2 regions of the Blautia massiliensis (ex Liu et al. 2021) genome follow, and region 2 is predicted to be linked to the other one. Evidence: riboswitches for the same ligand, from Rfam matches in the RefSeq annotation. Region 2 holds a riboswitch; the other holds the start of a gene.

Region 1 (12,262 bases), on a different contig from region 2:
ATTGATACGTGTGAGGATCTTATCGTATAATTCCGTCCGCTTTTCTTCATCCTGTGTCTTTAATACTTCTCCGAGATCTTTGTTCAGCTCCTCATCGTACCAGTTTACTGCCTTTGCTCCATCTTCCGCACAGAACATTGATTTCAGGAATCCATGAGGCATCCAGGAATCTTCATAGCTGCGGTAAATGCACAGATCGTAATCTCTGGTGTTCCAGATCTCATCATAGTAAGCTGCGGATTCTTTTTCTACCAGTTCAATACCTACACCGACCTTCTCATATTCAGATTTCAGGAATTCACAAAGAGATTTCCATGAAGCATATTCTTCAGTCTGGAATACCAGTCTGAGGCTCAGTGGTTCTCCGTCTTTTTCTACAATACCATCTCCATCTGTATCCTCATATCCTGCTTCCTTTAACAGTTCCTTTGCTTTATCCGGATCATATGGATAGCCCTTGCTGTTTTCTTCTGTTACATAAGGAACTGTCGATGACATAAGTCCGGTTGCCGGATTGCCGTAACCATCCAGCAGATCATTTACAATGCTTTCTTTATTTGTTGCATAATTCAGTGCCTGACGTACGTTTACATCCTGAAGCGCCGGTGTATCATAATTTTCGATCAGATAGTAAGAAAGTGTGGAAACCTGCTGTTCTGTCGATAAATTTTTATCTGCCTGGATAATACTGAAGCTTTCGGATGGAATATCCTGAAGATTCAGATCTGCCTCTCCACTCTGAAGTGCCATCACTCTGGCATCACCGTCTACCACCTGTTTCAGAACTACTTTATCAATATTTGGTTTCTCACCGTAATAATTAGGATTTGGTACCAGGACAACCTCCTGACCGCTTTCATAACTGTCGATCATCCACATTCCGGTACCCACTTCCTGACAAAATTCTCCGTCTTCATCCAGTGCACTTTCACAGGTGAAACGGAATGGTCTTGGATAGCTGAATTCGATCAGCAGTGTATAGCATGGTTCTGCGAACTTAAATTCTACAGTATAATCATCTACCTTTGTAACATTTTCCAGTTTGGCCGAAAAGTTACCGGTCACATCCTGTTCCACCCATCTGTTATAATTCCACATCACATTGTCTGCATTAAACACTGTACCGTCTGAGAATTTCACATCTTTTCTTAAATGAAACGTATAGGTTGTGCCATCTTTGCTGATATCCCAGGATTCTGCCAATGCCGGTTTAATTTCTCCATTTTCTCCATAACGCACCAGTGGATCATAGATCATTTCATAAAGACGAAAGTCCGGACCACTTTTTATAGGGTCACAAAGTTCAGGAGTCAGATCAATGGATGTCATTGCCGTAACTACTTTTTCCTCTTTTGCCTGTACATTGACACCTGTCAGTAAAGTTGCCGCCACCATGCTCAATGCTATCAGTTTTGCTACACGTCTTTTCTTCATTTCTTCCTCTCCTTTGTTTGTTTTATATTTTACAGCATATGACATGCCGCAAAATGTCCTGTTTCAATTTCTGTCAATTCCGGTATATGCTCTCTGCATATATTTGTACATCTTCTGCACCGGTTCTGATATGGGCAGCCCTGTTCCGGAATGGTATCTGAAAATATTTTCTTTTCCTGCGATCCGATTCTTCGCATTTTCGGTTCTTTTACCGGAATAGAATCAAACAGATCTTTTGTATAAGGATGTACGGCAGTCTCCTTTAAGCTGTCCGTATGATCGATAAACTCGACCACGCGTCCCTGATACATAATAGCCACCTCTTTGCAGAGATATGGAACGTTGGACAGATCGTGAGTGATCAGTAAATAAGTCATCTCATATTTTTCCTGCAGCTCATTTAACAGATGCAGGATCTGCTTTCGTATGGAATAATCCAGACTGGATACAGGTTCATCACAGATCACAAGTTCCGGTCTTAATACCAATGCTCTCGCAATATTAGCTCTCTGACACTGACCTCCTGAAATCTGTCCAACATAACGGTTGCGGATATCCGGATCAAGCCCCGTCTGGATCAAAGCCTCCTTTACTCGCTCTTCATACTCACCCTCTTGCAGTTTTTCATGTAATTTCAAAATTTCCAGAATATTTTCTCCAATGGTATAACCGGGATCAAATACCCCGCTGCTGCTTTGAAAGACCATCTGAAGATTCTTGCGATATGGACGAAACTGCTTTTCAGACAAATCCTGCATTTCCTGTCCCTGAAACCAGACTTTTCCATCTGTAGGTTTCTCCAGGTCGGCGATCAGCTTTCCGAATGTAGTTTTACCACTTCCACTTTCACCGATCAGAGCCATGGATGATCCTGCATGGATTTCCAGACTTACATCATCCACTGCCTTCACAATTTTTTTCTTGCCATAATATTTTTTTAAATGTTCTGTCTTTAGTAACGTACTCATACTTTTCCCCTATAAAACTGCATCCAGCAGTTTTTTTGTATATGAATGCTGCGGATGATAAAAGATCTCTTCAACTGTTCCGTTTTCCACTATTTCGCCGTCTTTCATGATTGAAACATCATCTGCGATCTCTGCCACCACACCCAGATCATGCGTAATAAATAACACGCCCAGATTTTCTTTCCTGGATAGCTGATAGATTTCTTCCAGGATCTGCTTCTGTACGGTTACATCCAAGGCTGTCGTCGGCTCATCTGCGATCAGATAATCCGGTTTCATGGACATGGCAATGGCGATCATAACACGTTGGCACATACCGCCAGACAATTCGTAAGGTTTTTTCTTCATCAGTTCTTCCGGATCACGCAGATTCATCATCCGCAGACTTTCCAACGCAACTTCCCTTGCCTGTTTTTTGCTCATTCTGCGATGTTTTCTCAGTCCTTCCAGAAGCAGTTGTTCAACTGTAAAGAGCGGATCGAGAGCAGCGGTCGGATTCTGAAAGATCATTCCGATCCTGTCTCCGTATAACTGTCGTTTTTCTTTTCCTGATAACTTCAGAAGACTCTTTTCGTTCAGTGTCACATCTCCGGATATCACCTTTCCATTTCCTGCAAGCAGATTCATAATCGTCAGAGAGGTAACTGACTTGCCGCTTCCGCTTTCTCCCACCAGAGCATGGATCCTTCCGCGTTTTACTTCCAGGCTGACATCTTTTACTGCATGAACCATTCCGTGAGAAGTCTGAAACTCCACATGTAGTCTTTTTACCTTTAGAACATCATTTTTGGGCTGTTCCATTCTGTATTCCCTCCCCCAGATAATTAAATGCCAGAACAATGATCATGATCAGTATGCCCGGATAAAACATCAGTCTTGGATAAGTCTGAATATAACTTCTACTGTCACTGAGCATGATCCCCCATTCCGGTGTCGGTGCCTGCACACCAAGGCCGATAAAGGAAAAACCGGCAATTGACAGAATGATCGAACCGATTTCCATTGTTGCCAGTGCAATCACAGATGGCAGGATATTTCTCAATACATGCCTGAATATGATCCTTGCGTGGCCGCAGCCGCCGGCTTTTAGTGCGGTCATATAATTTTTATTTTTTTCCTGAAGTGTCAATGCCCGGGCAAGCCTTGCATATTCTGCCCAGGATACGACCGATAAGGACAGGATCAGATGAGCGCCGCTGGCTCCTACGGTTCCTGCAATGGCAAGTGCCACAATAAAGACCGGCATAGCCATAAATACATCAATGATCCTCATAATTATGGAATCGATTTTTCCACCTACATATCCGGCAAACAGTCCGATCGGCACCCCGACACATACAGTGATCAGAAGCACCGTAAAGCTATAGCTCAGTGAATACCGGCTGCCCCAGAGAAGTCTTGATAAAATACATCGTCCCAGCTGATCAGTACCTAAAGGATATGCCGCCGACGGATTCTTTAATTTTATCGAAACATCCACAAGCAGTGGATCATGCGGCGCCAGTACAGGTGCAAAAATAGCTGCCAATGCAAAAATTATGACCACCATCAATCCTATTTTCGTTTTCGGTGACCGGAATACCTGTTTCCAGTACAGATTCTGGATCATGCTTTTTTCTGTTTTCTGCTTTCTTCTGCTTCCCATTCTATGATCTCTCCTTTACTTTAACTGGATTCGCCGGTCAATCGCAGAATAGGCGATATCCACAAGAAAATTTAATACTACAATGCCAACAGCCAGAATAAAGATAAAACATTGCAGCACCGGAGTGTCTTTTGAGATCACGGATTTCAATGCCAGATTTCCGATTCCCTGAATTGAAAAAATACTTTCTATCACAGCTGAGCCACAGAAAAAACCGATCACAATTGATACCAGACGTGTCAGCACAGGAATCAGGATATTTTTCAGACCATGACGCAAAATTACATTTACAGATGACAATCCCTTAGCTCTGCTGGCACGTATGTAATCCTGCTTCAGCACCTGTATCATATTGGTACGGATCAATCTCGTCATAATTCCAAAGAAACTGATATCCATGGCAAATGCCGCAAGAATCGGGATGCCTCCGGCATCTCCTCCGATCACGGAAATCACTTTTAGCTTTACTCCAAATATATAGAGCAGCATCAGACCGATCCAGAAAGACGGCATAGATACACTGAGGGACGACAAAATGCGAATGACTTTATCCAGAACTCTGTTTTCATAAATTGCCGACAAAATTCCAAGAGGGACTGATACGATCATCAACAATAAAAACGAAGTAACTGCCAGTTTAAATGTCTGTGGAAAATATCTTTTTAATTCCTCAAAAGCCGGTTTTCTGGTAGAATATGATTTCCCAAAATCGCCATGAAGTGCCTGATCCAGCCATTTCCCGTATTGTACCAGCACCGGCTGATCCAGCCCTTCCTCATGACGTACTTCTTCTATCTGCTCTGGTGACGGATGCTCGTATTTTTTCTCCGCCAGAACTCTGGCCGCATCACCTGCCGATATAAAACTCAGCATGAAAATAATAAATGTAACCGCCAGAACTACCGGAATCATAAATATAAAACGCTTTGCAATTACTTTTCCCATTTTCATTTCTCCTCATTTTTCATCTGTTTATTCGGTTAAAATAAAAAAAGCTGATATGATCCAGCATCATATCAGCACAAAAAACAAACCTCTACCTCAGGCAGAGCTTATTCCTTCTGTATCCCATCCGAATCAGAATTCTTCTGTCAAAAAGGCAAGTCTCCTGACTCCAGTTCTTCCTACTTACCATCTTCCCGGATCTCTCCAGTGATATTTTGGTTTTCGTCCCTGTCACAGTAGCGGTGGCTGTTCTGGCATTTCACCAGATTCCTTATTAAGTACTTTGTACACCCTTCTGACTATTCAATTTTCATAGTTGCAATGAATAAGTATTATAATATCATACTTTTCTTTTTATATAAATAGTTTTTTGTCAAATATAAAATATCTGAACATTTCATAGTGAAACCCGGATATTTTCTGCCTGTATTATTATAGATCCCTTAAGTAAATAACATTATGTATGAACGGTGACTTCTTTATATTTCCGTATAATGATCATATAACTTACGAATAATAAAACAGCTGCACTGCTCCATGCACAGATCTCTGCATAGTATATTCCATCTTCACCGATCAGTTTTGGCAGCAGCAGCGCAACACTGATACGCATTATAAATTCTGCAATGCCGCTGGCAAGCGGAATCAAAGTATTACCCAGGCCCTGGATAGCGGAACGATACACATACAGCAGATACAGCACCCACAAAAAGACAGCCATGATAAACAAATACTTATATGCTATATCCAATACCTGTCGGGTCTGATCCGGTTCACCGGATACAAACAGGGACAGTACATTACGTCCAAACAGCACCATCATGCCGGAAATGAAAGCCGAAGTGAGCACTGCCATATAAGTGCCGCTGCGCACGCCTTTTCGAATCCTCTGATATTTCTTTGCACCAAGATTCTGGCCCACATATGTTGTAATAGCATATCCATATGAAACGGCAGCCATCTCCAAAACCCCATACAGCTTATTCGATGCCGTAAATCCCGCCACAAACAGAAAACCAAATCCATTGATCACATACTGTACCACAAGTCCTCCCACGGAGATGATCACATTCTGTATTGCAAGAGGAACCGCCAGTTCCAAAAGTCGCAAACTCATAGAGGGCTGCCTGTAAAAATCCTTCTTTTCCAGGCGGATATCCGGGATTTTACGTAATACGATCAAACAGTACAAGGCAGAAAATCCCTGCGCGATAACGGTCGCCACTGCTGCTCCGGCTATACCCCAGCCAAAAACCGCCACAAACAACAGATCCAGTCCCACATTGATCACTGCTGCCACTGTCATTGCGATCAACGGAGATCTGCTGTTTCCAAGTGCCCGAAGGATCGCTGCAAATATATTATAAGCAGCTATGATCGGGATTCCTGCAAAGATCAGCCGCAAATATAGCATTGTCAGATCAATGACATTATCCGGTGTCTGTAAAAATAAAAGAACATGATAAACTGTACCTTCACTTACTGCGAGTACGACCACAGACAGTAATGCTGTCATGATATAGCTTTTCGCTACTGCACATTTCAGATTTTCCTTTTCCCTTGCTCCATAATACTGAGATACAAGAATAGAAAAACCCTGTGTGATACCTGTCATGATCCCCAACACCAGCCATACCAGCCAATCTCCGGCACCTACTGCCGCCAGTGCCTTAACTCCTACCACTTGTCCGACGATCATTGTGTCTGCCATTGTATAAAACTGCTGAAAAATATTTCCAAGCATCATTGGTATGGCAAAAGTTATGATCAGTTTTCCGGGGGATCCGGCAGTCATATCTTTTTCATTGGTTCCCATAAGAGTCTCCTTTTCTTTTCATCCTTGTCCGCTATTTTACAAGGGGCTCTTACGAAACACAAGCCTATTTTTTCACAAAGTTTTTCTCATATTATTGGTAGCTATTACATCTTTATGATCATTATTTTTAATGGATCATTTTTGTCACGCCTATCTTAAAACTCTTTCTTCTTCATGGCGCTCATACTATACTTATACGAAGCAAACCATATAAGCAGACTTAGCACAATAAGGGCAATCCCGATTTCAAGATCCCCTATTCCCCCTATCATATGCAGAATACTTTCTTTTAATCCCAGGTTAGCCTTCACAAAAGATCCAATTGTATAACAAATCGCAAAAATAATTAAAATTGCGATTGGCAGCACAATTCGCCCTTTCTCTCCTTCGAACCTTATCCTGATCGCAATCATAATTCCCGCAATTGCCTGAAACACAAAAAATGTGATCAACTCCATTGCCAGCATTTCCAGATCAAACACCTCTTCAGGATTTATGAGTACCATAATTCCTGCACAGATCATTCCAATGCACCATCCACATGCTGTCATGATAAAGGAAAAAATATATTTTTCTCTGACATATATTTTTTTATTTACGGGTAAAGAAAATAAATATGTGTAGCCATGGCCATTTTCATCATAACTGATCGTATTACCTGAATATATCGCCAGAACAGATGGGATATACATTGCAATGAAAGCAGCTCCCGTTTTTCCTGTAAGTATAAAAAACAATGCTACAAACACTAACACCAAAAAAAGATTACCACCCTGCCGAAAAAACAATCGAAAATCCTTTTCCAAAAGACCTCTGATTCCTTTCATCATCTTTCGCCCCCTGTCAACATCAGGATCACCTGATCGAGTGATCCGCTCTCTACTACGATTTCCGGATAATTTTCTATATAATACTGCTTCTCGTTCGTCAGACAGGCAACTCCAAAAAACTCTTTTTTCTCTTTCAAAAGATACCTTTTATCTACTGCCTGATATTGTTCCTCACTGACCTTCAACACTGCATATTTTTCAAGAATCGTATCCATCTCTTCATGAAGTATGATCCTTCCTTTATGTATCACATAAATGTCATCACACAGATGTTCTAGGTCCGAAGAAATATGTGAACTGATCAGGATACTTCTCTCCGGTTCTTCTTCCATATACTCTCTTAAAATATCCAGCATCCTTTCCCTCGCTCCGACATCAAGCCCTGCTGTCGGCTCATCCAGCATCAGGAATTCTGCCTGATGTGTCAATGCAATGATCAGATTCAGCTTTGCTTTCATTCCTGTTGAGTACTCTTTTATAAATTTATCCAACGGAATCTGATATTCTTCACACATCTGATGAAATTTTTCTGCTTCAAACTTTGGATACAATTTGGCAAGGACTGCCTCAACATCTTTCCCTTTCAAGTATCCACTGAATCCGGCTTCTGCCAGGACAACTCCCAGCTCTTCTTTCTCTTTTTCACTTAACTCTTCCGGTATTTTTCCCAGGATCTTTATCTCACCGGCATCATAAGAAATGAGTCCGAGCACTGCCTTGAACAAAGTACTCTTACCGGCTCCGTTCTCTCCAACCAGACCGGTGATTCTTCCTTTTTCTACATTTAACGAACAGTCTAACTGAAATTCACCGTAGCTTTTCTTTACTCCTTTGATCTCCAACATAATCATTCATCCTCCATGATGAGTTCAAACAACGAACGGATCTCTTCCTCCTTCATTCCGCAGCGCCTTCCCTTCTGAATTGCTGCTTCCAGATCCGCCTCAACCTCTTTCCTGCGCTCTTCTTCCATCAGCTGTGTATTCGAAGCCGCTACATACGTTCCTTTCCCATGAACTGTGACTGTCATGCCCTCTGCTTCCAGATTGTCATATGCTTTCTTCACAGTAAGTGCACTGATCTTCAGTTCCTTTGCCATTGTTCTCACGGACGGCAATATATCATTTTCTTTTAACTCTCCGGAGATGATCTGCGCCTTGATCTGCTCCATGATCTGTTCATAAATTGGTACCATCGAGGTATTATTGATTATAATCTTCATATGTTCCCTCCTGTTGTAAACAGTATATAACAGTATAATACTGTTGTCAACTGTTATATACTGTTTTGCAGTAGTTGACTGCCGGGATTCTGTCATCTGCCATCAGAAGGTATGGGAAGTCTTAGTCATTTACTTTTCATGATCATTAATTTTTATTTGTTACGCAAAATGTATTGACTTTATAGACTGATTAGTCTATTTTGTAAATAACTACAACAAAAATATTCTTGGAGAAATATATGACGAAAGCTATCAATAATTATGATAAAACAAAAATTTCAATGGCACATGTTTTCCTGCAATATGATCAGGCTACAATGATACATAAATATTCATTAGATTACAATTCTGACTGGTTATATATTACTTTTATTAACCGTACCTATCGTATTAACCGAAAAACGGGAAGTGTTCAGTGGTCAGATAATGATTTTGAAATAGTTCATGAAGCCAATCATAATGAAGCAATGACTATTTATGATGTTTTATGTTATTCAAAGGATAGATGCCATCTGTCACATGAATTTGTAAATATAAACAGCCTTTCCTCTGTCCGAACAGGAAATCTCTCGCCGAACAGAGGATTTTTTCAGAATACCGCTGACTTTTTTAACGGAAAAACCGTTGAATTGCGTAATGCCTGTATATCACTTTCCGGAAAGGAACTGGAAAAAGGAGATGTTGCTTTTAAATTAAATCTTTTTCCTTTTTTGCCGATTATCATCCGTTTCTGGGAAGCTGATGACGAGTTCCCGGCAAGTCTTCAAATTCTTGCAGACAGGAATACTTTAGATTACATGCATTATGAAACGCTTATGTTTGCACTTACACATCTGTTTTCCAGACTGAAGGAGGAAATGCGAATTGAAAAAGGGTGAAGAATCCAGACAACGCCTGATCGAGTGTGCTGCTGAATTATTTTGGAAAAATGGGTATTCTGCTACTGGAATCAGCGAAATCCTCAAACAAACAGACCTTCCAAAAGGATCTTTTTATTTTTATTTCAAAAGCAAGGATGACCTGGCAACAGCGGTAACGGAATACTATCAAAAAATCTTACTGGAACAATTTCAAAATAGTTCTCAGGGAAATGACTGGGAAAGTTTTATTGAAGAAATCTTTGATTTTTTATCTGAAAGGACAAATGGACAAACATTTGCAGGCTGCCCGTATGCGGTGATGGGCATGGAAACAGCACTTAGCAAGCCTGCAGTTGCATCTGTATTTATGGAAGGACTGAAAAAATTTGAGCAGATTTTTCAGGAAGTATTGTTATGCTCCGGATTGTCTCCAGATCATGCAAAAATTCTTTCTCAGCGCATGCTTTCTATCTATCAGGGATATTTTCTTCTTGGACGAATCAGCGCCGATACTTCTTATTTGAAAAATGCAAAAAAAAATATGATTGAAATGTACCGGGAATACCGGGCATTGCTGTCAAGGTTGCCAGTCGGCTCGTCTGCTAATGTCAAGTAAGGACTTAAAAAATCCTCCGGATTTTTCGAGAGTATGAAACTTTTTCTGTAAAATAATGTTTATAAGGTTCTTCTATGATACAATAAATATCATTAGGAGGGCCTTTTATTATGGCAAGACAAAAGAAACCTGTACATCGTGTACAAATGACAGAAGGAAAACGAAACATCATCCATCAGCTCCTGGAAGAGTACGATATCCAGTCTGCAGAAGACATTCAGGATGCGCTCAAGGATCTTTTAGGCGGCACCATTAAGGAAATGATGGAAGCTGAAATGGATGATCATCTTGGTTACGAAAAATCCGAACGCTCAGATAATGATGATTATCGCAATGGTTATAAGCGGAAACAGGTCAACAGCCGGTATGGCTCGATGGAAATCGAAGTGCCACAGGATCGCAAATCAACGTTTGAACCACAGGTTGTGAAAAAACGTCAGAAAGATATTTCCGATATTGATCAGAAGATCATTTCCATGTATGCCAAAGGAATGACTACCCGGCAGATTTCCGAAACCATCGAAGATATTTATGGCTTTGAAACTTCTGAAAGCTTTATTTCTGATGTGACTGATAAGATCCTGCCACAGATCGAAGACTGGCAGAACCGGCCACTGGACGAGGTCTATCCCATTCTCTACATTGATGCAATCCATTATTCTGTAAGGGATAATGGCGTGATCCGAAAGCTTGCTGCTTACGTGATTCTGGGAATCAACACGGAAGGAAAAAAAGAAGTTTTAACCATCAGTGTTGGCGATAACGAAAGCGCAAAATACTGGCTTTCCATTATGAATGAACTGAAAAATCGTGGTGTCAAAGATGTATTAATCATCTGTGCCGATGGTTTAACCGGAATCAAAGAAGCGATCGCAGCAGCTTTTCCAAAGACGGAATACCAGCGCCGTATTGTACACCAGGTAAGAAACACGTTGAAATATGTCCCGGATAAAGACAGAAAAGCCTTCGCTACGGATCTGAAAACCATTTATCAGGCCACAGATGAAAAGAAAGCTCTGGCAGCCTTAGAGCGTGTAACAGAAAAATGGACACCGAAATATCCGAATTCTATGAAGCGCTGGAAGGATAACTGGGACGCAATCTCGCCGATCTTTAAATTTTCAACGACGGCCAGAACGGTGATTTATACTACAAATGCTATTGAATCCCTGAATTCTACCTACCGGAAACTGAATCGCCAGAGAAGCGTATTTCCAAGCGATACAGCTCTATTAAAGGCACTGTATCTTGCCACATTTGAAGCTACGAAGAAATGGACCAGTACGATCCGCAACTGGGCACAGGTGTATGGTGAACTGAGTATTATGTACGAAGGACGCCTCCCAGAGTAACGAATAAACAGGCGAATAAGACGGGCGGAAAACCGCCTGCTCTTGACATGCCATTCAACAACTGTTATATATAAAACAAAGGTAATATCATCAGGTGTAAGTGGTAAATTCTTCTCCGACCATTCCATAATAAGCTCCGGGTGTACTTCTGCTAAACTGTTGTTCATAGCCAAACCTCAACCTCCTTGTGTTTAGAGTATATGAAGTTTTGACTTTATCTTGTAGTTTGCGAATATCCGTATAAATAGAAAAAGCCCTTTGAGAAAAGGATTTCTCCTCTCTCAAAGGGCAACCTGACAAACTGGAATTTGGCGTTCCATCACTATTAGTTCAAAAGGATGTGCATCAGAAAACCAATTAAAACGCAAACAACAAATGTTGTCAACGCAGTACCTATAACTAAAAGAATTTTTTGATAAGGACGTTTGCCTATTTCTCGTTGCTTATGAATATCATCCAAAAGTTTTCCCTCAGAAAATGCGACAATTTCTTTATAGGTTTGAACATCATTATCTTTTTTTACCTTTTCAACCTTAAAGGCAAAGTACATAGAGATTGCCCAAATGATTCCCCA
Region 2 (12,262 bases):
CATATATGATTCCGTCACTTTTGTAAAGTTAAGTTACGGAATCCTCTCAATCTTTATCCAGGGCGCTGATCTTCAGCATTTTCTGTGTACCTGGTTCCGGGTTGGGGATTATGTAATGCTGTACCACACCTGTCATGCTCTCTGCGACCTTCATGCCGGCTTCTACCGCTGCTGTGACATCTGACACGCTTCCGCGGTACTTGATGCAGACAAGAAGCGGTACTGGCAGGCTGTCCGCATTCGCCGGTTTATTCTTATCGAATACCTCCAGGTGGACATTTGCAGCCTTGCACCCGGCGTCAGCTGCCACAAAGGCTGTCGCAAGTCCGAAGACCTCCAGAATTCCTACAGCTTCTGCCATGTTGCTTCTCCTTTCCCGTTAAGGTTATTTGTTAACAACCGCGATCTTAAGACCTGTCATTGCCAGGTTCTTCTCAAGTGCCTCGTTGATCTCTTCCAGCGGATACTTGTCAGTGATCAGCTCAGACATTGGAAGTCCGATTGCTTTTGCTCTCTTAAGGAAATCAAATGTTGTTGCATAATCTCTGAGGTTGTATACCCAGGAACCAACAAGGTTGATCTCTTTGGAGCAGAGGTCGAAGTGCGGGTTGATGGTTGCATCTCCACCGTTGATGAAGAATCCAAGCTCGCAGAGGCCGCCGCCGTTGCGGATGAATTTGTAGATATTGGAATGAGCATGAGGATTTCCGGTACACTGGAAAGCGAAATCTGCAAGATGTCCGCCCTGAGCCTCTTTCACAGCCTCAGCAAGTGCCTCAACACCCTTGAAGTTCATAAAGTTTACAGTTGTAGTTGCGCCCATTCTCTTGGCGAATTCAAGACGCTGCTCGTTTCCGTCTACTGCACAGATGTTGTGAACACCCATTGTATGAAGAACAGCGATACAGATCAGACCGATCGGTCCGCAGCCCTGAACAACAACTCTGCTGTTGAATTTCAGGATTCCTGTTGTTTTTGCTCTCTCTACTGCATGTACAAGTACTGCACATGGCTCGATGAGGATACGGGAATCAAGATCCAGATCACTTACATTGAAGAATGTGGAACCGAAGCTTCCGCCTCTGATGAAGATGTAATCAGCGAACCATCCGTTGAATTTAACATCATCGTCCGGAAGAAGTCCGTATACGTCAGCGCCACCTACGTTTTTCTTGTTGAGGTCGAACATTGTGATTTCCGGATCATCTTTGAAGATCATACATGTAACGATCTTATCTCCGACTTTAACCGGTTTACCGGCTGTATCAACCTTAACGTTTTTACCCATTTTTACGATCTCGCCGGTTCCCTCATGTCCGAGAACTACCGGAATAAGACCAAACGGGTCATTTTTGTACTCATGAGCATCTGTTCCGCAGACACCGCATCCCTCAACCTTAACAAGGATGTCGTCGTCACCGACTTCCGGAAGATCATACTCCTGAAGCTCAAAATGTTTCTTCTCTGTCATCATTGCCACTCTTGCTTTTTTAGGAATTGTATTTCCTGCCGGAGCAGCCGGAGCGCTTGCAGCAGCTGCTGCAGGAGCGTTTCCTGTCATGCCGGAGAGAACCTGTTTAACGATTTCTTCGATATTTACATTGTTCATATCCATGATTTATGTTCCTCCTGATCAACGAATGCAAAGGCTGTCTGTCATTACGCAGCGTCTTCTCTTTGTGAATGTGCTTGCGCTTGTAAGTCCCTCACCGGTACGGCTTGCAATGGTAAATGTACAGAAGCCTTCTCCACCAAATCCAAGTGCGGAATAGGACGGACCGTTCTTTACAAGGATCGCTGTGTCGATTGCTTTCGCATATTTTGTAATGTTATCAATATTCTTGGAATGAATATGTGCGGAATGACGGTTGCCATGCTCAAGCCATACAGCCTGCTCTACAGCGTCATCAAAATCCTTTGCTCTTACGATTCCGAGGATTGGCATCATAAGCTCTGTTGTGATAAGCGGATGCTCCTTCGGTCCCTCGAAGATAATGCAGCGGGTATTTGCCGGTGCCTGAACTCCGATCATGGAAAGAAGTGTCTTCGCATCACGTCCTACACATTTACGGTTCAGCTTGCCGCCTGCAAGTACAGTCTCAACAAGCTTATCCTGCTCTTCCTTGGATGCAAGGTAGCAGTCATTTTCTGTAAGCATGTAGTGCATTAACTCATCAACTACGGAAGATACTGCAACAACTTCCTTCTCTGCGATACATGGAAGGTTGTTATCGAATGTACATCCGTTTACGATATCCTGAGCTGCCTTACGGATATCAGCAGTAGCATCAACCAGTGCCGGCGGGTTTCCTGCTCCTGCACCGATTCCTCTCTTACCGGAGGAAAGAACTGCTGTTACAACACCAGGACCTCCTGTTGCTGCGATCAGATGGATATCTTTATGTTTCATCATAATATTGCTTGTCTCAAGAGTTGGTTTCTCAACTGTGACAGCGATATTATCCGGGCCGCCTGATTCCAGGGAAGCCTCATTTAAAAGATTGATTGCGTAAATAGAAGTTTTAACTGCTGCCGGATGTGGGTTGAATACTACTGTATTTCCACCTGCCAGCATACCCATTGTGTTGCAGAGAACTGTTTCACTCGGGTTAGTACATGGTGTGATCGCACCGATAACACCAAACGGTCCCATCTCGATCAGAGTCAGTCCTCTGTCTCCGGACCATGCAGTTGTTGTAATGTCTTCTGTTCCAGGTGTCTTGTCTGCTACCAGGTGATGCTTCAGGATCTTATCTCCTACATTACCCATACCAGTTTCCTCAACACCCATACGTGCCAGTACTTCCGCATTTTCTTTGATCTTCTTGCGGATGCAGGTGATGATCTTTTCTCTCTGGTCCATAGACATTGTCTTAACTACCAGCTGAGCCTTCTTGGCTGCTTCGATAGCATCATTCATATCCTTGAAAACGCCATGTTTTCCGGCCGGAGCATCTGCGATCTGCATTTTTGCCATAACTTCCTGTACAATTTCCTGTACCATATTCTCACTTATTGGCATGAGATGTCCTCCTTAATATTCCGTCAAAAAATTATTTCAGCCCAAGCTGAGCCATAACCTGTTTTGTGATCTGAGCAACAAGTTCTGCATCATTCTTTGCTGCGTCTGCTGCAGGAGCTGTATCTTTATCACAATCACAGTCTTTTCCAACGAAATCATACTGATATCCTGGGAACTGTTTGTAGTCCTCGCTGTGGCATGCACCGCCGCAGTTGTGGCAGTTCTTGCCGTCTTTGTTCAGGCAGAGGCTTGCCGGATGTTTTCCAGGCATACCGAATTTACGACGGATCGCATAGAGCTTCTCGATGTTCTCTTTGTCGAATTCCTTCGGTCCGCCAAGGAGCTTGGTCTGATACAGAAGCTGTGCATAGAACTCTACAGACTCCATCTTCATATATGCAGCGTTAAGGTCTGTGCTCCATGTAAGTGCTCCGTGGTTCTCAAGAAGTACTGCATCGAAGTATGGAAGGTATTTCTCAAGGTTGTCCGGAATCTCCATCGTGGAAGGTGTGCCGTACTCAGCGATCGGAACACATCCAAGAGCGATAACTGCCTCTGGCATGATCGGCTGTGTAAGCGGGATACCTGCGATCGCGAAAGATGTTGCATAGATCGGATGAGCATGTACAACAGATCCTACGTCCGGTCTCTTCTCATATACTCTCATATGCATCTTGATCTCAGATGATGGTTTGAATCCCGGGTTAGCCTGGATCACATTACCCTTGCCATCTACCTTACAGATGAACTCTGGTGTCATGAAGCCTTTGGATACACCTGTTGGTGTGCAAAGATACTCGTTCTCAGCTATTTTAACGGAGAAGTTTCCGTCGTTAGCTGCAACCATGTTACGGTTGTAGATTCTCTTACCGATGTCACAAAGCTGTTTTTTGATTTCAAACTCGTTTACCATGCTTAATTTCCTCCTTGAGCATTGGATTGCACTATTTTGTTTCTGAGAACATTTTACCCCATACCACAAAATAAGTCAAGGACAATCCGTTGTTTTGTGTTGGTTTCTTGTTGTTTTTTATGTTGTTTTTATTGTTTTTTATATTTTCTGTTTGCAAAGGATCTTTTCTCTGTAATCCTGTATCTCTCAGCCGCCGATCTGACAGTCCAGACCGCATACCGCATGCACTGCATTCTTCAGCATCAGCATATGTTCTGCTGTGGGCGGAAGGATTCCTTCCATTAAATAGGGTCTGCCAAGTCCTTCATATTTATCCTGGCCCAGTCTGTGGTACGGAAGAAGATGGATCTTGTTTACGCCCGGAAGGGATGCTGCAAATCTTGCGATTGCCTGGATCTCTTCCACAGAATCATTAAATGTGGGGATCACCGGAACGCGGATCACCAGTCTGGTTTTTCCGTAGAGCGCAACTCTTCTTGCATTCTCCAGCATCAGTCCGTTGGCCCGTCCTGTGAATTCTTTATGTTTTTCCTGATCCATATGCTTGATATCCATCAGATATACATCCAGATAGGGAAGTACCTGTTCGATCTTTTCCCATGGGGCACAGGCCATACTTTCTACCGCTGTGTTGATCCCTCTCTCCTTTGCCGCGCGAAGAAGATCTCTGGAAAAGTCCGCCTGACACATACATTCCCCTCCGGAAAGGGTGATCCCGCCTCCGGAACGATAATAATAGGCACGGTCTTTTTCCACTTCTTCGATCATCTCACGAACTGTCACGTCGCGGCCGATCACTTTATCTTCTCCCAGAACCTTCATGTTCTGGATCCGGTATTCCTGTGATTCCGGATTGCAGCACCAGCGGCAGCGAAGAACGCAGCCCTTCAGGAACACGATGGTACGGATACCCGGTCCATCGTGTACTGAATATTTCTGAATATCAAAGATCCTGCCCTTTGTATCCAAATAGTCCATTCGTTACTCCTTTAGAAGCCCTGCTCAGTACGTCTGATGATATCGTCCTGCAGAGATCTGGAAAGTGTAGTGAACAATGCGCTGTAGCCTGCAACACGTACAACCAGATATTTGTACTTCTCCGGATGCTTCTGTGCATCCAGAAGTGTTTCTCTGTCAACAACGTTAAACTGCATATGCATACCCTTCTGATCAAAGTATCCGCGGATCAGTGCTACGAATTTCTCCAGTCCTTCTCTTCCTGCAAGTGCTGACGGATGGAATTTCTGATTGAACAGTGTTCCGTTGGATACGATAAAATGATCCAGACGGGATACAGAAGTTGCCGCAGCTGTCGGTCCCTTCACATCCTTGCCGGCTGACGGGGAAACACCATCTGCTACCGGAGTATGTGCGTAACGGCCATCCGGTGTTGCACCGGTCTGTCCGCCAAGCGGAACATTTGCAGATACAGGATAAAGTCCTGCCTGATAATGTCCGCCTCTTGGGTTCATATATTTCTGAAGCGGTCTTGTGTAAGTATAAGCCACATCCCTTGCAAAGTAGTCCACATCCGGGATATCATTTCCAAACTTCGGAACCTCCTCGATCATCTTGTGGATCTCTTCGAATCTTGCCTTTTTCTCCGGAGATGGCTCTGTTCCGAGAGCTGCTGTCATAACAGCTGTTGCGGTCTGCTCATTTACGCTGATGCCATTCTCCTGAAGCTTCTGCATAACGATGGTGGTGATATCTGCTGCAGACTGTGCATCGATACCCTTGCCGTAGTTCCATGCCAGAGCCTCCTTCAGCTCTTCCATGGTCATCTTCTTTTCTTCATATACAAGCTTGCGGATCGCATACAGAGAATCTGCCATGTTTGCAATACCAAATCCCTGAGGACCTGTAAAGTTATAAACAGCTCCGCCTTCCTGAACGGATTTGCCTCGTTTCAGGCAGTCATCCACCATACAGGAAAGGAATGGAAGCGGACATCTCTCCGCATGTGCCACATCAATGGCATTATCAGCATTTACAAGCAGGGAAATGAAATATTCCATCTGTTTCTTATATGCATCATAGAACTCATCGAAGCTCTTCATCTCTGTGACATCGCCGGTCTGGACACTGATCTGTACCCCTTTGTCCATACCATTAGAGAAAACCATCTCCAGCGGACGGCACATGTTAAAGAATGCAGCGTCATGCCAGCCCTCTGTCTTACCTGCCTTCTGCGGTTCTACACAGCCGATGATGTTATATTCTCTGGCATCTGCAAGAGAAAGGCCGCGGTTCTGCAGTGCAGGAATGATAACCTCATCATTGTAATAAGCCGGAAGTCCGATTCCTGTTCTTGTAAGCTCTGCAGCCTTGATCAGGAATTCATGTGGTGATCCGTTCCATACTCTTACAGAAAGAGACGGTGCCGGAAGGTGCACATGCATAGACGCCTGGATGCACATAAAGGAGAGATCATTGGTCACATCCTCGCCATCCTTGTTCTGGCCACCTGCGATCAGGTTCTGGAAAAGGCTGTAGCCTGCAAAGCCTTCTGCAGATGCAGCATCACGGCATTTATTCAGGTCGTTTAATTTTACCCATATGCAGTCCATCAGTTCCTGGGCAAATTCTCTGGTAAGATTGCCTGCTTCCATATCACTCTTGTAATACGGATACATATACTGGTCAAAACGTCCCGGAGAAATAGAATGTCCGCTGCTTTCCATCTGGATCAGCTGCTGTACAAACCAGAAGGACTGGCACGCCTCATAGAAGTTACGGGCGCCCTTCGCCGGTACGCGTGTACAATTGGATGCGATCTGAAGGAGTTCCTGTTTTCTGGTCGGATCCTGACACTGATATGCCATCTGCTCTGCGAGCTCGGCATAGCGATGTGCATAGTCAATAACTGCCTGACAGCTCATGATAACTGCTTCCAGGAAACGGGATTTCTTTGCGTAATCACCATCTCCTACATTACACTCATCCAGTTCCTTCTGAGCTTTGGCAATGATTCCTTCATAACCGATTGCCAGAACTTCTTCATATTTAACGGTTACGTGTCCTACACCATTGTAGAAATAGTTTCCGGGTGTAAAAATATTGTGGTCAATGGCAAGAATCGCTTCCGGTGCCATATAGGAGGTTGCAAGCTCACTGGTAGTCTTGCCTTTCCAGTATTTATGTACCTCACGGAGCTCCGCCTTGGTTTCCTCCGCAATATAAAATGGATCGGCTGTTCTGGTAGCCACTGTATCCAGCTCATCTTCCAGCCACTGGAAAGAATACTCCGGAAACGTCTGACATCCTCTCGGCGCCAAAGTGCTGCTTCCGACGATCAGCTCCTCATCACGGATGATGATCGGAATGTTGTGCAGGATGTGGGCAAATGCCTTGGCTCTGCGGGTGATGATCGGCTCGTCTTCTGTTGCTTTGTAAGACTCTGTGATCAGTTTTGCTCTGGCAGATTCGATCACCGGCATCTTTGCATAAAGATTATCTACAAGATGTGTGATCCTGTCTGTTTTCGGAACATCTGCTATATGAAATTTCTCCATGATTCTCCTTTCTCATAACCGGTTGTTTCTGGTGATCTGTCTGCCTCTACGCTTCCAGAACCGCTCCTGTCCGGCTATGTGCTCATGTAGTTTTATTATACCTTACTCCTACTTCGATGTCAACGAAATCCAACATGTGTTTCTAGCTGTTTTTGTGGTTTTTATCGGTTGCGCCCTGTTGATTTTATTTGTTTTTTGTATTTTTATGTTTTTCTCTATTGACTTTGTTTTTCTGCTCTGCCATACTTGGATTTATATAGGAATTCCTTTGTTTTTCAGAAAAAATTTATGCAAAGCGGACATTCGTATTCCGCTCTGTCACATGTTCTCAAACAGTAAAAGAGGTGTATTTTTATGTATCTTTCTGATATGCATACCCACTCCATCGCCAGTGGTCACGGTACGGAATGTACCATCACCAACATGGCACGCGCAGCTGCCGAGAAAGGTCTCCGGCTTCTCGGGATCACTGATCACGGTCCCGGCACTCTGGCAGCCGGAACTTCCTCCTATTTCCGCAGCCTTACCTATTCTCCCAAAAAACATTTCGGTGTAGAATTACTCTACGGAATTGAACTGAATATCCTTGACCGCAGCGGAACGGTAGATTTAGATCAGGAATTATTATGCAAACTTGATTACGCCATTGCCAGCATGCATGCCTGGAATTACCGCTGCGGTACCAGAGCCGAAAACACAGAAGCTTTTATCAATGTAATGAAAAACCCCTGTGTAAAGATCCTCGGACATAGTGATAACACTCATTACCCGGTTAATTATGATGCGCTTGCAAGGGCTGCCAGAGAAACCGGCACGATCTTTGAGATCAACGAAGCTTCTCTTGCACCTTATGGCTATCGTGGCGACACAAGAGAAAACTGTTTCGAGATCCTTCGATGCTGCCGCAAATATGATCTGCCGCTGCTTCTTTCCAGTGACAGCCATGGTCCGGAGCATATCGGAGATTTTACCTGTGCTGCTGAGTTTGTTCATCAGGCCATGTTTCCGGAACAGCTGATCCTCAACAACCAGATTCCCAGACTCAAGGTTTTTCTCCAAACCAGAGAATGATCTTCTGTATCTTTTCCGACAGATAACAGATATTGTCCCCCCAAGCAAAACAGGCCAGTTCAAACACAGGAATATACATTTTCCTGTATCTGAACTGGCCTGTTTTTTATTTTTCCCGCTGCTTCCGTACAATTTCCGCAAGCTCGCTATATTTACCTGTAACATATCCGAAATTTTCTCTTCTGTGAGGAAGCTTGCATTCGGTGCAGTCTTTGATCCCGCTTTCCGTAAAGCGGAAATTACCACCACATTTATCTCCCAGTGCATATAAAGGACAATAGCAGAACAGACAATTGAAGTTCTCCGGATCTGCTCCTTTATGGCACGGAAAATACTCACAGTTTTTGTGGCTGAAGTAAGAGTATTCTTTGCCTTCCCAGTATGGTTTCTCCATGGCTCTTTTCTCCTCTCCTGACATAACCACACATAATTTTTTCCTATAAAAAGAGGTAGCGATGCCACCCCGGGGTAGAAATATAATCCGTTCATGAGTGCGCGGAGGGAACGAATGTATCCGGAGTAGTATCGCCTGCCATTTAATCATGTATAATTCATATGAACAGGCGCATTCCATAAAAAAATGCCTACTCTCGTAAAAAAGTAGACAACGTCCCAGGGGTGCGGAGTCCCTGAAATGGTTGTTACACTTTACACGGAAGTTTAACCTCGCCATAACAAGCAGGTTTCCTGGCTCCGGGATCATGACTCCTCTCTCCTTCTCATACATACGTACAATGGACTATGAGATTCGCTCCTCCGTTACAGTGACCGGATCGCTCAGGTTTCACACCTGATTCCCTTTTCTGTGGACTTCTGATAATCAATATATAACTGTCAGCTATCCTCAGCACTTGCTATGTTCAATATGGAATTATACTGACATCATAATAACATCCTGTTAATTATATGTCAATACTGTTTTCAATATTTATACATTTTTGAGCATATTTTGTTGCCGTTCAATCCGTTCCATGGGTTTTCAATATTTTTTCCGACGTCAAAAACAGCCCGACAAACTGCTGTCGGGCTGCTGTATTTTTATTTTCTGTTGTACGTTCTTATTATACAAGACGTCTTACAGATACAATTGTTCTGTATGTAGCATCATTGCTGATCTTGATCCCGTCCTGAGAGTTCGATGCATGAACGATCTGGCCATTACCCATGTAAATAGCCACGTGTCCGCCATAGCAGATCAAATCTCCCGGCTGTGCATCTGCGTAGGATACTTCTGTACCTGCATTCTGCTGCTCATAGGAGGTTCTCGGAAGGCTGACTCCGAAGTTCGCATAGACGCTCTGTACAAATCCGGAGCAGTCTGCACCGTTGGTAAGGCTTGTTCCACCCCATACGTAAGGATTTCCCACAAACTGTGTAGCATAATTCACAACAGAAGATCCGGAACCACTGCTGTAAGAAGAACTGTCACTGTCTGAAGATGTATCCTCTGCATTAGATGTGTCCTCTGCATTAGATGTGTCCTCTGCACTTTCTTCAGATGCGTCTGTGCTGTTATCGTAATCTGCGTCTGCATTATCCTCTGTATCCTCAGTATCCTCGGACGCATCATCATTCTCACCATTGTCTGCATCTTCATCCACATCCTCGGTGTCATCTTCTGCAGTATCCTCATCTGCATTCTCGATCACGTCGCCGTCCTCATCGTACTGTACGTCTTCGCTCTCGTCCGCCTCATCCTGCTGTGCTTCCTGCTCTGCCTGGCGTCTTGCTTCCTCTTCTGCCTCAGCCTGTGCTCTCGCTGCTGCTTCAGCCTCGGCCTGACGTCTTGCCTCTTCCTCTGCTGCAATACGCTCAGCCTCTAATCTCTGAAGCTCTGCAGTCTGCTCTGCAAGAAGGTTGGCATAATCTGTAGCCTGCTGCTGTGCGTAGGCAATCTCATTATCATAATCTGCGGATGTGGCACGCTTCTCATCCAGCTGTGCCTGCAGGTTCTGGGACTCTGCCTCATATTCCTGCTTCATTCCCTCCAGCTCTGCCTTCTCCTGTGTGTACTGTGCCTCCAGGTTTGCCACCTGCTGGATCGTATTGGAATATTTTTCAAGACTCTTACGGTCCTGCTCATAAGTCTTCTGTGTGTACTCTGCTCTTGTAAGAAGGTCAGACAGGTTCTCTGCATTCAGCATCATCTGGAACCATGCATCGTCTCCACCCTTCTCATAGAGATACTGGATACGTTTCTTCATTGCCTCATACTGTTTCTGCTTGGCATTTTTGGCCTTCTCAAGGTTGGTCTGTGTAGATGCAATGTCGGCTTCCTTATTGGAGATATCTCCCTCCAGTGTCTGGATCGAAACCATCACGTTTACAAGATTGGCATCAAGAGTTGAAATCTCGCCTTCAATCTGTGACTTCTGTGAGGAAAGCTCATCCAATCTGGAATAAGTCGCATTCAGCTGTTCGTTGGTCGCATCCATCTCCTGCTGAAGTGCTGCCTCATCTTCTCTTGTTGCGCTTACGCTGACTACCTGTGCTCCGCTGATGATGAGCGCCAGTGTCAGACATAATATCCTTTTCTTCATGACTGTTCACCCTCGCAATCTGATTCTAATTTAATACAGCGGATCTGACCATCCGCTTCGTTGGTTTTCTTTGTAATACTTTTGCAATATCTTGTTTCAATCTTTTTATATATTAACACAGTGTTATTTAGATTGCAAGGATTTTCTATTAATTAGTTTAAAACTTTGTAACATTTATTAATGATTTTGACATTAAAAAAGGAGAACCCGGGTTATCTCAGGTTCTCCTCTCACGTTTCTTATTGCTATTTGTTACATATAAATTTCTTTCATTTCTTCCAGCATATCCTGATCAGAAAAGATCTGCAAGGATCTGATTGGCTGTCTTGTTCAGATATCCGTTGGGATCGGAAAGAGTGCTTCTGTTCCATCTGAAGTATGCACCGTTTCGGATATAGTTACCACTGGATTCATGATAATCATATTTGCTGACTCCAGGATACTTGGACATGTAAGTTTCTGCCAGCTTGATCGCCTGGCTTCCGTAAGTTCCGCTTGGTGTCGGTGTTCCGGAAATCTGTACGCCGGCATTCGGTGTACAGTGGAGGATCACAACACTCTTATCGGAACACTGTCCGAGAACGATCCAGGTATGTCCGCTGTTGTATCCGATATCTCCCGGATAAAGCTTCCAGTTTGAGCTTGCCAGCTGAGACTGGGAAACAACGGTACCCATTCCCTTGCCGGAATACAAAGATCCAAGATTTCCGGAAACATCCGTGTACATAGGTCCACCGGATCTGCTCTGCATGATCTGATATACAGACCATCCTACAAAGCCGGAGCAGTCAAGGCCCTTCTGTTCTGTAGCTTCACTGAGATCCATATAATCTCTGTAATTATAGGAGCTGGAATTGCTGTCATACCACTGTTTCCATTTTGGACTGATGCCCTTTCTGGTCGCATCTGACCAGTTGTGGCCGCCGCCCCATACGTAAAGAGTCTTTCCTACCGGAAGTAATGCATTGGCAAGGAAATTCTTGATAGTCTTGGAGCTTGTCACTGTAGTAGTGCTTGGGTTTGTATCCAGGACACCATTGCTGCCAAATGTATACTTCTTGCCATCGATCGTCTTCGTTCCCGTAGCCATGACACCGGTTGACGGATCGAAATAATATTTATATCCTTTTTTGGAATTTGTGACCCAACCGGTAGCCATCACGCCGCTCTTGCTGTAAAAATAATAGGTATCGCTGCCGAT

The links. Region 2 has a riboswitch for cobalamin ahead of ACTNDQ_RS00250 (cysteine-rich small domain-containing protein). Riboswitches for the same ligand answer to the same signal wherever they lie in the genome.
Region 1: another riboswitch for cobalamin. It lies ahead of ACTNDQ_RS08920 (ABC transporter permease); the one in region 2 lies ahead of ACTNDQ_RS00250 (cysteine-rich small domain-containing protein).

Annotation. Positions count from the first base shown of each region.
Region 1 covers NZ_JBQHWA010000018.1:32,540-44,801, forward strand. Annotated here, with positions in the region: gene ACTNDQ_RS08900 (nickel ABC transporter substrate-binding protein) at 1-1,434, opposite strand, end outside; gene ACTNDQ_RS08905 (ABC transporter ATP-binding protein) at 1,464-2,402, opposite strand; gene ACTNDQ_RS08910 (ABC transporter ATP-binding protein) at 2,412-3,203, opposite strand; gene nikC (nickel transporter permease) at 3,184-4,047, opposite strand; gene ACTNDQ_RS08920 (ABC transporter permease) at 4,063-4,992, opposite strand; cobalamin riboswitch at 5,129-5,302, opposite strand; gene ACTNDQ_RS08925 (MATE family efflux transporter) at 5,450-6,808, opposite strand; gene ACTNDQ_RS08930 (ABC-2 transporter permease) at 6,964-7,638, opposite strand; gene ACTNDQ_RS08935 (ABC transporter ATP-binding protein) at 7,635-8,483, opposite strand; gene ACTNDQ_RS08940 (GntR family transcriptional regulator) at 8,486-8,860, opposite strand; gene ACTNDQ_RS08945 (DUF3786 domain-containing protein) at 9,100-9,738, shown strand; gene ACTNDQ_RS08950 (TetR/AcrR family transcriptional regulator) at 9,725-10,336, shown strand; gene ACTNDQ_RS08955 (IS256 family transposase) at 10,447-11,688, shown strand; gene ACTNDQ_RS08960 (helix-turn-helix domain-containing protein) at 12,014-12,262, opposite strand, start outside.
Region 2 covers NZ_JBQHWA010000001.1:47,197-59,458, forward strand. Annotated here, with positions in the region: gene ACTNDQ_RS00215 (BMC domain-containing protein) at 47-361, opposite strand; gene ACTNDQ_RS00220 (zinc-binding dehydrogenase) at 386-1,615, opposite strand; gene ACTNDQ_RS00225 (aldehyde dehydrogenase family protein) at 1,634-3,022, opposite strand; gene ACTNDQ_RS00230 (class II aldolase/adducin family protein) at 3,054-3,935, opposite strand; gene ACTNDQ_RS00235 (glycyl-radical enzyme activating protein) at 4,122-4,913, opposite strand; gene ACTNDQ_RS00240 (glycyl radical protein) at 4,925-7,450, opposite strand; gene ACTNDQ_RS00245 (phosphatase) at 7,805-8,521, shown strand; gene ACTNDQ_RS00250 (cysteine-rich small domain-containing protein) at 8,628-8,915, opposite strand; cobalamin riboswitch at 9,182-9,351, opposite strand; gene ACTNDQ_RS00255 (C40 family peptidase) at 9,583-11,061, opposite strand; gene ACTNDQ_RS00260 (N-acetylmuramoyl-L-alanine amidase family protein) at 11,354-12,262, opposite strand, start outside.